3 regions of the Rahnella sp. ATs2 genome follow, and region 2 is predicted to be linked to each of the others. Evidence: predicted binding sites of a transcription regulator. Region 2 holds the regulator's gene; each other region holds the start of a gene.

Region 1 (4,259 bases), on a different contig from region 2:
AATTTCCTCCGGTCGTGTGGCGCGCTGCTGCCATAATTCCAGCGCAATGGGCTTCATGCCGTGCGGGCTGCGGGAATTTGTGCCACCGGTCTGATGCGGTGCCAGTAAAATATCTGCCCCCAGCAGTGCCGTTGCACGGACGTTTTCCACCAGATTGTTATCCCAGCAGATAAGGATACCGACCTTCACGCCCCAGGGCGTATCAAACACGGTATAGGTATCGCCGCAACTGATGGAAGGATGTTCAAAGGCGTGCATTTTGCGGTGCGTATGCACTGAACCGTCCGGCATACAGGCGGCATAGGCGTTATACAGACGACCGTCATCTCCGCGTTCAATAAAACCGGCACCAATCAGCATCTGATGTTTAACGGCCAGTTTACGGATAAGGCGCACAGACGAACCAGTTTCGACGGATTCGGCCAGCGCCGCCACACCGTCGTTATCCAGTTTCGGCACATGCCAGTAGCCGGTGATACACATTTCCGGGAACGCCAGAATTTGTACGCCGTTAATCGCCGCCTGCTGGATAAAACCCTCCATCATCATCAGATTATATTTTTTGTTTCCGGCCTGATGCTGAAACTGAACTACCGCCGTTTTAATTGATGCCGACATTGTCATTCTCCGTAAGCGTTAATGTTTAGGGTTCACGCTGGTATTAAAGCAATGCGACTGATAACTTTATAATGAAGTATTTTCTGTTTCTGATAACCAAATGGAATGCAAAATGAATACGCGTTTGCTTAAAGCTTTCGTCACGCTCGCGCATGCAGGGAATTATGCGGAGGCGGCTGATACTCTTTCCATCTCGCAACCGGCACTGACCAAGCAGATCAGTTTGCTGGAATCCCGGCTTAATGTGACGCTGTTTGATCGCGGACGCCATGGCACCACGCTCACGCCGGGAGGGCGACGGCTTTTACCCGAAGCGGAGAAAGTGCTGCGCCAAATGACGGCCTTTATGCAGCACGCCGGTCAGGTGGAAAAGGGCGGAGAGGGGCTACTGGCTGCGGGATTTGGCCTGTCGAGTTTTACCTTTGCGCCGCAATGCATCGCCAGATTCAGGGCAGCATATCCCGGTGTGGATATCACGCTGGAAGATCTGCCTTCTGCCGTGCAATACGACATGCTGCAAAGCGGGGAATTACAGACTGGATTTGTGCGCGTGCCACCGGCTGCACCGTTGAGTTATCACGCCTTGTTTGAAGATCAACTGGTGTGTGTGGTGCCCGCTGACGATGGAACGACGGTGGCTGGGTGGCTGAAACAGAAACCGCTGCTGCGTTTATATCCCGATCGCGGGCGCGGGTTGAACGCGCAAACCGACCGCTTTCTGGATGAAAACCAGCTGTACACAGCTTCCGTGCAGCAGTCCGAAGATATCCAGACGATTGTCGCGCTGGTCGCCGCCGGTGTCGGTGTCGCGCTGCTGCCCAAAAGTGTCATGCATATTGCGCCGCCAGGACTGAAGACGCTGCCGCTGAGTGGCAAAGCCACCCGCTGGCAGGTAGGGATCGCATGGGATCCGCGCAGGGAGGATTTAATCCGCGATAATTTTGTGCGGATGGTGACTGAAATGACGGATGCTGGCTAAAACCCTCGAATCCTTCACTAGCCTTAATCAGTCTTTCTTCAGATAAAGCCCCGGACGGGTGATCACCCAGGTGTAATTGGGCTCGTTCACCGGCGTATAGCCAAACTTCTCATACAGCCAGGGGGCTGTTGAGGTAAACAATGCCATCCTGCGCAGCCGGGCGGTGACCGGATGCGACTGAACACATTCAATCAGCCATGCTCCCAGATTTTTCCCCTGATATTCCTCCAGCACATACACATCGCACAGATAGGCAAAGGTGGCGTAATCAGTGATAAAGCGGGCGTAACCAATCTGTTTTTCACCGTCGAACAAGCTAAAATTGAGGCTGTTTTCCGCGCCATCGCGCACCGTTTGCTCGTCAATTCCCGGCGCCCAGCTCGAGCGGGTCAGATAGGCGTGGACTGCAGGAATATCCAGCTGGCTGATGTCGGTGGTTATCCGGTAGGCGTCTTTGCTCCAGTTGCAGACTTCTTTCACGTTTGTCACGGAATCCTCACAAGTACGTTATAAAACGGGTTATTTTCTACCTTAGCGGTTATCTGGAAGAAATTCACGCCTGCGCCGCACTATAAAAAACAGGCTGGATGATGTATCCTGCATTGATTATTGGTATGCTGTATATAATTACAGTATAAGGAGCGAATCATGGCTGTTGAAACAAAGTTTGTTGTCGTCAGAAAAGGTGAAGAAAAAATGACATTTGCCAATAAGAAAGAAGCGGACGCTTACGACAAAATGCTCGATATGGCAGATGCTTTTACTGACTGGTTGTTGCAGAGCGAACTTGAGATCGATGAATCGCTGGCAGAAAACATTGCCCTTCGCCTGGCTGAGCAAAAAGATACCGTTCAGCACATCCTGCGCACCAGCAAGCTGCCGGAAGAAGAAACTGCAAAAGAACCTGTCGCGCAGACTGAAGAACCGGCAGTGACTGAAGCTGAAACAGAAGAAGCAGCGGAAGAAACGACTGAAGAAACCGCAGCAGCGCCAGCCCCTAAAAAGACGCGTGCTGTTAAAGCGGCCTGAATCGCTTTTTGCTCTCCGTAAAAAAACCGGCTTATCAGGCCGGTTTTTTTGTTTTTTATAAGCGATATTTGAAAATAAAAATTTTCTGAAAGACGCTTATTTGTGTTGTTTCGCGAACTCTTCTTTAGCTTTCTTCAGTTGTTGCTGGAAAGCGTCGTTGGTGTGCAGCGTTGCTACAACCGCAGAACCGACGATACGCGCTGCATCAACATCACTCTGCCAGTGGTATCCGCAAATCACACGGCTCTGGCCTAAATCATAACCGCGCTGCAGGATCTGATCCTGACGTTGCGGGTTGATTTCAGTCAGCACTAACGCCGTTGCCCAGCCAATTGACGTATGACCTGAAGGATAAGAGCCGTTCTTCGAAAGCTTATCCTGTTCGGTGGTGTTACACGTCGGGACGCCGTAGAAGGCAAACGGACGGATACGCATGTACTTCTCTTTCGCGCCACGCGTCGCCAGATCCCCGGCATCTTCAATCATATTGGTCAGCAGTTTGTGCAGTTCCGGCGTGTCTTTGGCGGTAATCGGTGATCCAAACGCACCGGAGAAGGCATTCGCCACACCGCCTCCACTCAGGTTTGCATCTTCAGCAGCCTGCTTGCCGCGCTCGGTTGAACGCAGCAGACGGCCTTGCTCATACATCGCCTGGTCATTGAGGAACGCAATGCTGCCCACAGCCGGTGGCGGTGGCAGTAAAGTCAGGCTGTTGATGGCCTGGTCATTTTTTAAATAGTAGAGATCCGGTTTGGTGGTGGCATCGTTGCCGGTCAGGGCAAACGCATTAAATGAAACAAGTCCCGCGAGGCAAAAAGTGGTGAGTCTTTTCATGTTAGCTTCCTTACGTGCAGCTATTTTATTTTCATTACGGAATCATTTCCGTAACATTTCCTAACATTGGGTAGTAAAACAAAATAGGTGACAGAAAGTTGGTATGAGATCTCAAAACGAGAAATTCATACCGGGCATGAATGTTTTACGGCTAAAAAATGGGCTTTTTAAGGTAAAGCTGTAATGCGCGGCGAAATTTGGTACAACATTTTCTCCGCCTATCCGTCTGTTCATCCGACACAGGGAGATTGCTATGCCAGATAAATTGTCCGCTCAATGCCATTGTGGTGCCGTCACGTTTAAGGTCGCACTGACCGACGGTTTTAACGGCGTGCTGCGCTGCAACTGTTCATTTTGCCGTATGCGCGGCGCGGTCGTCGCCACTGCCGGTGAAATTGAAATCACGCAAGGCAAGGATAAGCTGACGGAATATCGCTTTAACAGCGGTGAGGCCGCGCATTTCTTCTGTTCGGTCTGCGGTATTTATACCTTCCATCAGCGTCGCTCCAATCCCGAATTTTATGGCGTCAATGTCGCCTGCATCGAAGGCGTATCGCCCTTCGATTTCTCTCCGATCCCGGTCAGTGATGGCATCAACCATCCGAAAGACGGCGGGAAGGGCGGCGTGGCGGGCTACGTTATTTATGAACCCAACATTTCTGAATCTGACTCCTGATAATGATTTCTGACGCATAAGGAAACGCAATGAATTCTGATACTGCCTACACACTGGCCACTGTCCCGGCACCGGTCACTTACCCTCAGGTGCCCACGCCGGTGTTGTCGGATGAAACCATGA
Region 2 (4,259 bases):
CACGTTGAGCAGCTTTTCGCGATTGCGCGCACCGAATGCCTCACCGGAATGGGCTTCGATGGCATACGCAAAGCCGTCGAGTGCAAATGCGGTAAAGGTCAGCAGGTTCATCAGAACAGCGTTGACCGCAACAATGTGGCTGCCCAGCCGCGCACCCAGTATGGTCAGTGAGGCAAAGCATAGCTGCAACAGCAATGAGCGCAGCATGATGTCGCGGTTAAGTCCGAGAAGACGGCGCAAATTACCGCGCCACGCACCGGTGATTTCTGCACCGGTGATACCGCGTCGTTTCATGACACGCCAGACTAAATACAGCCCGATGAACAACGTGAAATACTCTGCACTGGCAGTTGCCATTGCCGCACCACGTACGTTCAGCCCCAGCCCCATTACCAGCCAGATATCCAGAATAATATTCAGCAGATTTCCCGCGATCAGCAAAATCACCGGCCCGCGAATATACTGGATGCCCAGCAACCAGCCGAGGATCACCAGATTCGCCAGAGAAGCAGGCGCACTGTACCAGCGGATTTCGATAAACAGCCTCGCCTGTTCCAGCACCGACTGACTGCCACCCACAACATGAAACGCCAGCTCCATCAGCGGATGGCGAAATAACAGGATGATGACACCGGCCAGCACCGCCAGCAAAAAGGGCTGCACAAAAGCACGTGCCAGCAACTGATTGTCTTTTGCGCCCAGCGCCTGTGCGGTCATGCCGGTGGTGCTCATGCGCAGAAACAGCAGCATCATGAAGAGGAAAGTCGTGACCATCGAACCAACCGCCACACCACCGAGATAATCGGCACTGTCGAGATGACCGATCACTGCGGTATCCACCAGACCAAGAAGAGGCACCGTGATATTGGAAAAAATCATCGGTAACGCCAGCGTCCAGAGTGCTTTATCTGCGGGGCTTAGAAAGGTGTTTTTAAATGATTGTCGCAGGGAATGATGTTGCATAGAGAATCTCATGCCGGAGGTTCAGGTTATGCCCAAAATGACATCGCCCCGAAAGGGGCGATGATGAGAGAAACGCATTTCTCTTTGAATTCACATGGATGCCAGAGGCGGCCGCCATCCATATTCAATTAGTTTTAGTTTTCTATTTCTGACCCGGCAATTGCTGACTCAGCAATTTCTGACCGAGTAATTCGAGTTGCAGGAAGGCGGCAAGTAAGAGAATCCCGATGAGCTGACATGAGTCAGTGATTCGGGTGAACGCACGCAGCCAACGCGTCTGCAGCTCGAAGTACGAAGGTCAGATCCAGTTGCCGTTACGGATGACGCCTACGGCTAGCCCTTCAATACTGAAATTCTGTTCGCGCAAATCCACCACGATCGGCTGGAATTCGCTGTTCTCAGGCAATAACTGCACCACGCTGCCCTGCTTTTTCAGGCGTTTCACGGTGACTTCATCGTCGATACGCGCCACGACAACCTGGCCGTTACGCACATCCTGCGTTTTATGCACGGCCAGCAAATCGCCGTCGAGGATACCAATGTCACGCATCGACATACCGCTGACGCGCAGCAGGAAATCGGCGCTCGGCTTGAACATCGCTGGATCAACCTGATAATGCCCTTCGATATGTTGCTGTGCCAGCAACGGTTCACCGGCGGCAACGCGGCCGATCAGCGGTAAACCTTCTTCTTCTTCCATCAGCAGACGGATACCACGAGATGCACCGGAGACAATCTCGATAACGCCTTTACGTGCCAGCGCTTTCAGGTGTTCTTCCGCCGCATTGGGAGAACGGAAACCCAGACGCGATGCAATCTCTGCGCGAGTCGGTGGCATACCGGTGGTGGAGATATGATCGCGAATAAGGTCGTAGACCTCTTGTTGTCTGGTCGTTAAAGCTTTCATTCCGCCCCCTGGTTGTTTATACAGTCTTGCTGTGAGTATATACAGCTAAACGGTCAATGAAAACCTAAGATTGAATAAAAACAGGGCATAACGGTGATTCCTGGAATACAGATTCCAGATCAGAACCATCGCGGCCAAAAGATACTGACCCAGACAAAAATCGCCAATATGATGGTCAGAAGTACGGCAGCAGAACCGATATCTTTTGCCCGCCCTGAGAGCACGTGAAACTCAGAGCCGATACGGTCAATCGCGCATTCCACCGCACTGTTGAGCAACTCGGTGACGCAGACCAGCATCACGGAGCTTACAAGTAAAATGCGTTCAACCGTGCTGACATCGAGCCAGAAAGATAACAAAATTAACGGGATAGCCACGCTGGCTTCCTGGCGAAAAGCCGCTTCGTTCTGCCATGCGGCTTTCAATCCTTTCCAGGAATATCCGGCCGCTTTATAAATTCGGGTAAATCCAGTGACTTGGTTCGCCATTTCGGGTACTGATCCTTGAAGGGTTGTCCTTAAAAGTGTGCCGTATTTTAGCTTTTATATGACCACAGATCTCCACGGATCTTTCTGGTATCCTTGCGGCGAAATGGCTAACAAGAGGCTTCACGTTTTTATGTCAGGTTGGCGTAGACTTTATTACACATTATTGAATTTACCACTCTCATTGCTGGTAAAGAGCAAGGTCATACCTTCAGATCCGGTTACCGAGTTGCATTTGGACCCGACGCGCCCGATTTTGTACGTATTGCCTTACAACTCCAAAGCAGACTTGCTGACGTTGCGTGCGCAATGTCTGGCAGAGAATCTGCCCGATCCCCTTATTCCGCTGGAAATCGACGGAACGCTGCTGCCAAGCCATGTTTTCATTGCTGAAGGCCCGCGCGTGTTCTCGTATTACACGCCGAAGCAGGAATCCGTAAAGCTGTTCCACGACTATCTGGATTTGCACCGCAACAATCCGGATTTAGACATCCAGATGCTGCCGGTTTCCGTGATGTTTGGTCGTGCGCCGGGCCGTGAAGGTCAGGATGATACGCCGCATCTGCGCGTACTGAATGGCATCCAGAAATTCTTTGCCGTGCTGTGGCTCGGACGTGACAGTTTTGTCCGTTTCTCCAATACCGTTTCCCTGCGCTATATGGCGACAGAGCACGGCACCGACAAAACCATCGCTCAGAAACTGGCACGCGTGGCGCGTATGCATTTCTCCCGCCAGCGTCTGGCAGCGGTCGGCCCGCGTCTTCCGGCGCGTCAGGATTTATTCAATAAATTGCTGGCTTCCAAAGCCATCGAAAAAGCGATCGAAGACGAAGCCCGCAGCAAGAAAATTTCCCACGAAAAAGCCCAGCAGAATGCTATCGCGCTGATGGAAGAAATCGCGGCGAACTTCTCTTATGAGGCCGTGCGTCTGTCAGACCGCGTGCTGAGCTGGACGTGGAATCGCTTGTATAAAGGCATCAACGTCAACAATGCTGAGCGTGTCCGTCAGCTGGCGCTCGATGGTCAGGAAATTGTGTATGTGCCCTGCCACCGCAGCCATATGGATTACCTGCTGCTGTCTTACGTGCTCTATCACCAGGGGCTGGTGCCGCCGCATATCGCTGCCGGTATCAACCTGAATTTTTGGCCGGCTGGCCCGATTTTCCGTCGTCTGGGTGCGTTCTTCATCCGTCGTACCTTTAAAGGCAACAAGCTTTATTCCACCGTTTTCCGCGAATATCTGGGTGAGTTGTTCAGCCGCGGTTATTCGGTCGAATACTTTGTGGAAGGTGGCCGTTCACGAACCGGACGTCTGCTGGAACCGAAAACCGGTACGCTGGCGATGACCATTCAGGCCATGCTGCGCGGCGGTTCACGTCCGATTACGTTAGTGCCGATTTACATCGGTTACGAGCACGTGATGGAAGTGGGCACGTACGCCAAAGAATTACGCGGTGCGACCAAAGAGAAAGAAAGCCTGACGCAGATGCTGAACGGGCTGCGCAAGCTGCGCAACCTCGGTCAGGGTTATGTGAACTTCGGCGAGCCGCTGCATCTAACCACTTACCTGAACCAGAATGTACCTACCTGGCGTGAAGCGATCGACCCAATCGAAGCGCAGCGTCCGAGCTGGCTGACGCCAACGGTGCAGGATCTGGCAGAGCAGATTATGGTGCGTATTAACAACTCAGCCGCGGCTAACGCCATGAACCTGTGTTGTACCGCGCTGCTGGCATCGCGTCAGCGTTCACTGACCCGTGAACAGCTGACCGAACAAATCGACTGCTATCTGCAATTGCTGCGTAACGTGCCGTATAACGCAGATTCGACGGTGCCTGATCTGACCGCCGATCAGCTGCTCGATCACGCGCTGAACATGAACAAGTTCCAGGTCGAGAAAGACA
Region 3 (4,259 bases), on a different contig from region 2:
AATACCGATTCGAGCGTAGTGCGATAGAAAGAATCACAGGCGGTTTTGGTGACAGAAATTGCCCCTTCCGGCTGATGAAGTTCAGGTAACACTTGCCAGAATTCGCTGCCTTTGCTCATTTCACCTTCAGCATGCTGAATGAAAATAACGCGCCCTGCCCGGTCAATCAGCTGATTAATGCGCTCAGCCCGTCCGCTGCGGTCATAACGCGGGGAGATGAACACCCCGTTTTGCATATCGATCACGATAAGAACCTGTTGCTCTGACACGATCCTTCCCCTCAAATGAACAGAATGAAATGCGCGTAAATTACTTTTTCACCAGCGGATGGTTATTCCACGGGCTGTCGGCAGCCGGTTTGGCGGTACTGACTTTTGGCTTTTGCGGAGCCTGTGCTGAGAGCGGTGTGCGGCGCTTGCTGCGTGTCATGTCCGGGCGCAGATGACCTTCGATGAAATCCAGATACAGCGTTTCCACTTCCTTGCGCGCCCACGGCGTACGGCGCAAGAATTTAAGGCTGGATTTCACACTCGGGTCACTTTTAAAGCAGTTGATATTCACCTGCGAGGCCAGCGCCGGCCAGCCAAAGTTATCCACCAGCGTTGTCAGCAGTTTTTCCAGCGTGACGCCGTGCAGCGGATCTTTCGCTGCGCCAGGATTTTGTGGTGTGTCAGTCATTGGCTCGCTCTTCGTTAAAATGTCTGGGTCATGATTTTTAAGCCGCGCAGTCTACCACCCTTCTCGTTATGAAATGGCAATAAACTGCTCGCGCAAGGCATGCAGTTCGTCGCGGGTATTGGCTGCTTCTTCGAATTCCAGATTCTGCGCGTGCGCATACATCTTGCTTTCCAGCTCTTTGATGCGTTGCTCCAGCGCTTTCGGCGTAAGCGATTTGAAGGTCTGCGCCGCTTCTGCATCGCGTTTGTCTTTGTTCTTTTTGGTCTTAGGCTGACCGAGTTGCAGGATGTCGGAGATCTTCTTGTTCAGCCCCATCGGCGTGATGCCGTTTTCGAGGTTATACGCTTCCTGTTTGGCGCGGCGACGTTCGGTTTCTTCAATGGCGCGGGCCATCGAGTTGGTAATTTTATCACCGTAGAGAATCGCTTTACCGTTGAGGTTACGCGCCGCACGGCCAATGGTCTGGATCAGCGAGCGTTCAGAACGCAGGAAGCCTTCTTTGTCCGCATCCAGAATGGCCACCAGCGACACTTCCGGCATATCCAGCCCTTCTCGCAGTAAGTTGATACCGACCAGCACATCGAATTCACCCAGACGTAAATCGCGGATGATCTCCACACGCTCGACGGTATCGATGTCAGAGTGCAGGTAACGTACTTTCTCGCCGTGTTCTTCCAGATACTCGGTCAGGTCTTCCGCCATACGCTTGGTCAGCGTAGTGACCAGCACACGCTCGTTAACCGCCACACGTTTACGAATTTCAGACAGCAAGTCGTCCACCTGGGTGGTCACCGGACGCACTTCGATGATCGGATCCAGCAGACCGGTCGGACGCACCACCTGATCGACCACATCATCACCGGATTTCTCCAGTTCGTATTTACCCGGCGTGGCCGAGACATAAATACTTTGCGGCGCCAGCGCTTCGAATTCCTCAAAGCGCATCGGGCGGTTATCCAGCGCGGAAGGCAGACGGAAACCGTATTCAACCAGCGTTTCTTTACGCGAGCGGTCGCCTTTGTACATCCCGCCGATTTGCGGGATGGTCACGTGGGATTCATCAACAATCAGCAAACCGTCGGCAGGCAGATAGTCGAACAGCGTCGGAGGTGCCTCGCCCGGCCCGCGCCCTGAAAGGTAGCGCGAGTAGTTTTCGATACCGGAGCAATAACCCAGCTCGTTCATCATTTCGAGATCAAACTGCGTGCGCTGGCTGATACGCTGTTCTTCCAGCAGTTTGTTATTGGCCAGCAGCACTTTACGGCGATCCGCCAGTTCGACTTTGATTTCTTCCATCGCCTGCACGATGCGTTCACGTGGGGTCACGTAGTGCGTTTTTGGGTAGATGGTGAAACGCGGCACTTCGTGCTGAACCTGACCGGTCAGCGGATCAAACAGCGACAGACGTTCGACTTCCTGATCGAACAGTTCAATGCGTAGCGCCAGATCGTCAGATTCTGCCGGGAACACGTCAATGACTTCCCCGCGCACGCGGAAAGTACTGCGCTGAAAAGCCTGATCGTTACGGGAATATTGCAGCTCCGCCAGACGACGCAGAATGGCTCGCTGATCGATAATCATCCCTTTGGTCAGATGCAGCATCATTTTCAAATACAAGTCGGGGTCACCCAGACCGTAGATGGCAGAAACTGACGCTACCACGATGACATCCCGGCGTTCCAGCAGGGCTTTAGTCGCGGAAAGACGCATTTGCTCAATGTGTTCGTTCACTGAGGCGTCTTTTTCAATAAAAGTGTCTGAGCTCGGGACATAGGCCTCGGGCTGATAGTAATCGTAGTAGGAGACAAAATATTCCACCGCGTTCTCCGGAAAGAACTCTTTCATCTCGCCATAAAGCTGCGCCGCGAGCGTTTTGTTCGGGGCGAGCACCATCGTCGGACGGTTCAGGTCAGCAATCACATTCGCCACGGTAAAAGTTTTGCCTGAACCGGTCACCCCGAGCAACGTCTGGTGCGCCAGCCCGTTCTCCAGCCCTTCTTCCAGGCGGCGTATCGCCTCAGGCTGATCGCCTGAAGGTTTAAATTCGGAATGCAGTTTGAACTCTTTACTCATGACGGGCTACCTGACTGAAATGGAAATGCACAAGGCCGTACGGGCTGAACCGGTGAACAGTTCGGGGAAAAATAGTATGAAAGACTTGGCAATTTTTGCCAGTCCAAATTTTACCGCCATTATAATACTGTATATAAAACCAGCTTCCAATCAATAAAAACGGCACCTCTTTTAACATCTTGCTGCCACTGCACTTTTTTAGGTTATGGCAAATGAGAAATCTCACCATCAGTTGACATTTTTATCCCGATATTTACCGCTATTCACTTTCTGACCACAGCTTGACGAAGATTGACACAACTGTGACGAACGAATTACGCCTGTATTGCTTTTAACTAACTCATTGATATAAAACCACATCATCAAAAAGCTGCGAATACGGGCAAACTGAGCGCAAGCCGCGTCCTGACTCGTCTGTAGCAACTTTTCTTACTCTCATGCACAAGGTTATCCACAGGAATAGTGGATAAGTCTCAGTACACCAGGCGCGGCGGGAGTTGGTAAAAAACCATTTTTTGCTCCGTCAGCGCCTGAGAGCTCTTTTTTAGTTATTTTTTATCTTTTTTATCTCCTTATTTATGCCTATTTCGCCTGGATTTCCGAGCGGATGTTCCTTGCAAAACCCAAAAGTGCATCTGATCAGGATTTTCCAGCTTCTCAACGGCGCAAACCTTGCACCAAAATTAGTGAAACCGGCACTGCCAAAGTGCAGTTTCCTTTTACAACGGCTCACGCCGAATCTCCAAATCCTGACAATACTCATGAATAATCCTAAATCATCCGTACGTGGCCTGTTAACAGCCACGTAACGTCTCTTTTTATCACTGCCTGGTAAAACTTGGCCTGAGAGTTGCAAATTCACTCTTTGAAGAGATTTCGTGAAGGATTCCCCTGTAGAACGCGCATACAGCGGAACATAAATGTCAGAAACATGACAGTGGCCGTCAAAATGCAGTCCGGTGAAAAGCGCCATGAGGGAGGTATGTCTGATGTTAAGTGTAAAATCCGTTAATCAGTACTATGGGCAAAAACATATTCTTTGGGACATCAATCTCGAACTGTACCGCGGGCAATGCACCTGCCTGATCGGGCGAAATGGCGTGGGCAAAACGACGCTGATCAATTGCATCATGGGGCATCTTCCGGTGAAAAGCGGCGCAATTTCCTGGCAATCGCGTGATGAAGAGCCGCAAAGTCTGCTGAATCTGCCTGTGGAAAGCCGCGCACAGATGGGTATCGGTTATGTACCTCAGGGGCGGCAGATTTTTTCGCAGATGAGTGTCGATGAAAACCTGCAAATCGCCATGATGGCGAGCCGGAATAAGACGCGTCGCGTGCCTGAAGAAGTCTATGACCTGTTTCCGGCGTTAAAGGAGATGGGCACGCGTAAGGCAGGAGAACTTGATGAAAGCCAGCAGCAACAGCTGGCCATCAGCCGGGCGCTGGTTCAGGAGCCGGAATTACTGATACTGGATGAACCGACCGAGCACACCAGCGCATCGATGGCG

The links. The regulator LexA, encoded in region 2, represses DNA repair genes until DNA is damaged. The targets are predictions, from matches to a motif close to TNCTGTATGTACATACAGNA.
Region 1: the regulator LexA is predicted to act here: its motif matches at 2,213-2,232, upstream of ACJY2G_RS19680 (YebG family protein).
Region 3: the regulator LexA is predicted to act here: its motif matches at 2,877-2,896, upstream of uvrB (excinuclease ABC subunit UvrB).

The regions. Positions count from the first base shown of each region.
Region 1 covers NZ_JBLYPL010000020.1:4,062-8,320, reverse strand. The annotation lists gene ACJY2G_RS19695 (nitrilase family protein) at 1-624, opposite strand, end outside; gene ACJY2G_RS19690 (LysR family transcriptional regulator) at 731-1,597, shown strand; gene ACJY2G_RS19685 (GNAT family N-acetyltransferase) at 1,625-2,086, opposite strand; gene ACJY2G_RS19680 (YebG family protein) at 2,246-2,626, shown strand; gene phoC (acid phosphatase PhoC) at 2,723-3,460, opposite strand; gene ACJY2G_RS19670 (GFA family protein) at 3,714-4,136, shown strand; gene ACJY2G_RS19665 (M24 family metallopeptidase) at 4,166-4,259, shown strand, end outside.
Region 2 covers NZ_JBLYPL010000001.1:26,856-31,114, reverse strand. The annotation lists gene dinF (MATE family efflux transporter DinF) at 1-963, opposite strand, end outside; gene lexA (transcriptional repressor LexA) at 1,262-1,870, opposite strand; gene ACJY2G_RS00110 (diacylglycerol kinase) at 1,990-2,358, opposite strand; gene plsB (glycerol-3-phosphate 1-O-acyltransferase PlsB) at 2,489-4,259, shown strand, end outside.
Region 3 covers NZ_JBLYPL010000010.1:79,992-84,250, forward strand. The annotation lists gene ACJY2G_RS12615 (isochorismatase family protein) at 1-269, opposite strand, end outside; gene ACJY2G_RS12620 (VF530 family DNA-binding protein) at 310-678, opposite strand; gene uvrB (excinuclease ABC subunit UvrB) at 745-2,751, opposite strand; gene ACJY2G_RS12630 (hypothetical protein) at 3,296-3,724, opposite strand; gene ACJY2G_RS12635 (ABC transporter ATP-binding protein) at 3,741-4,259, shown strand, end outside.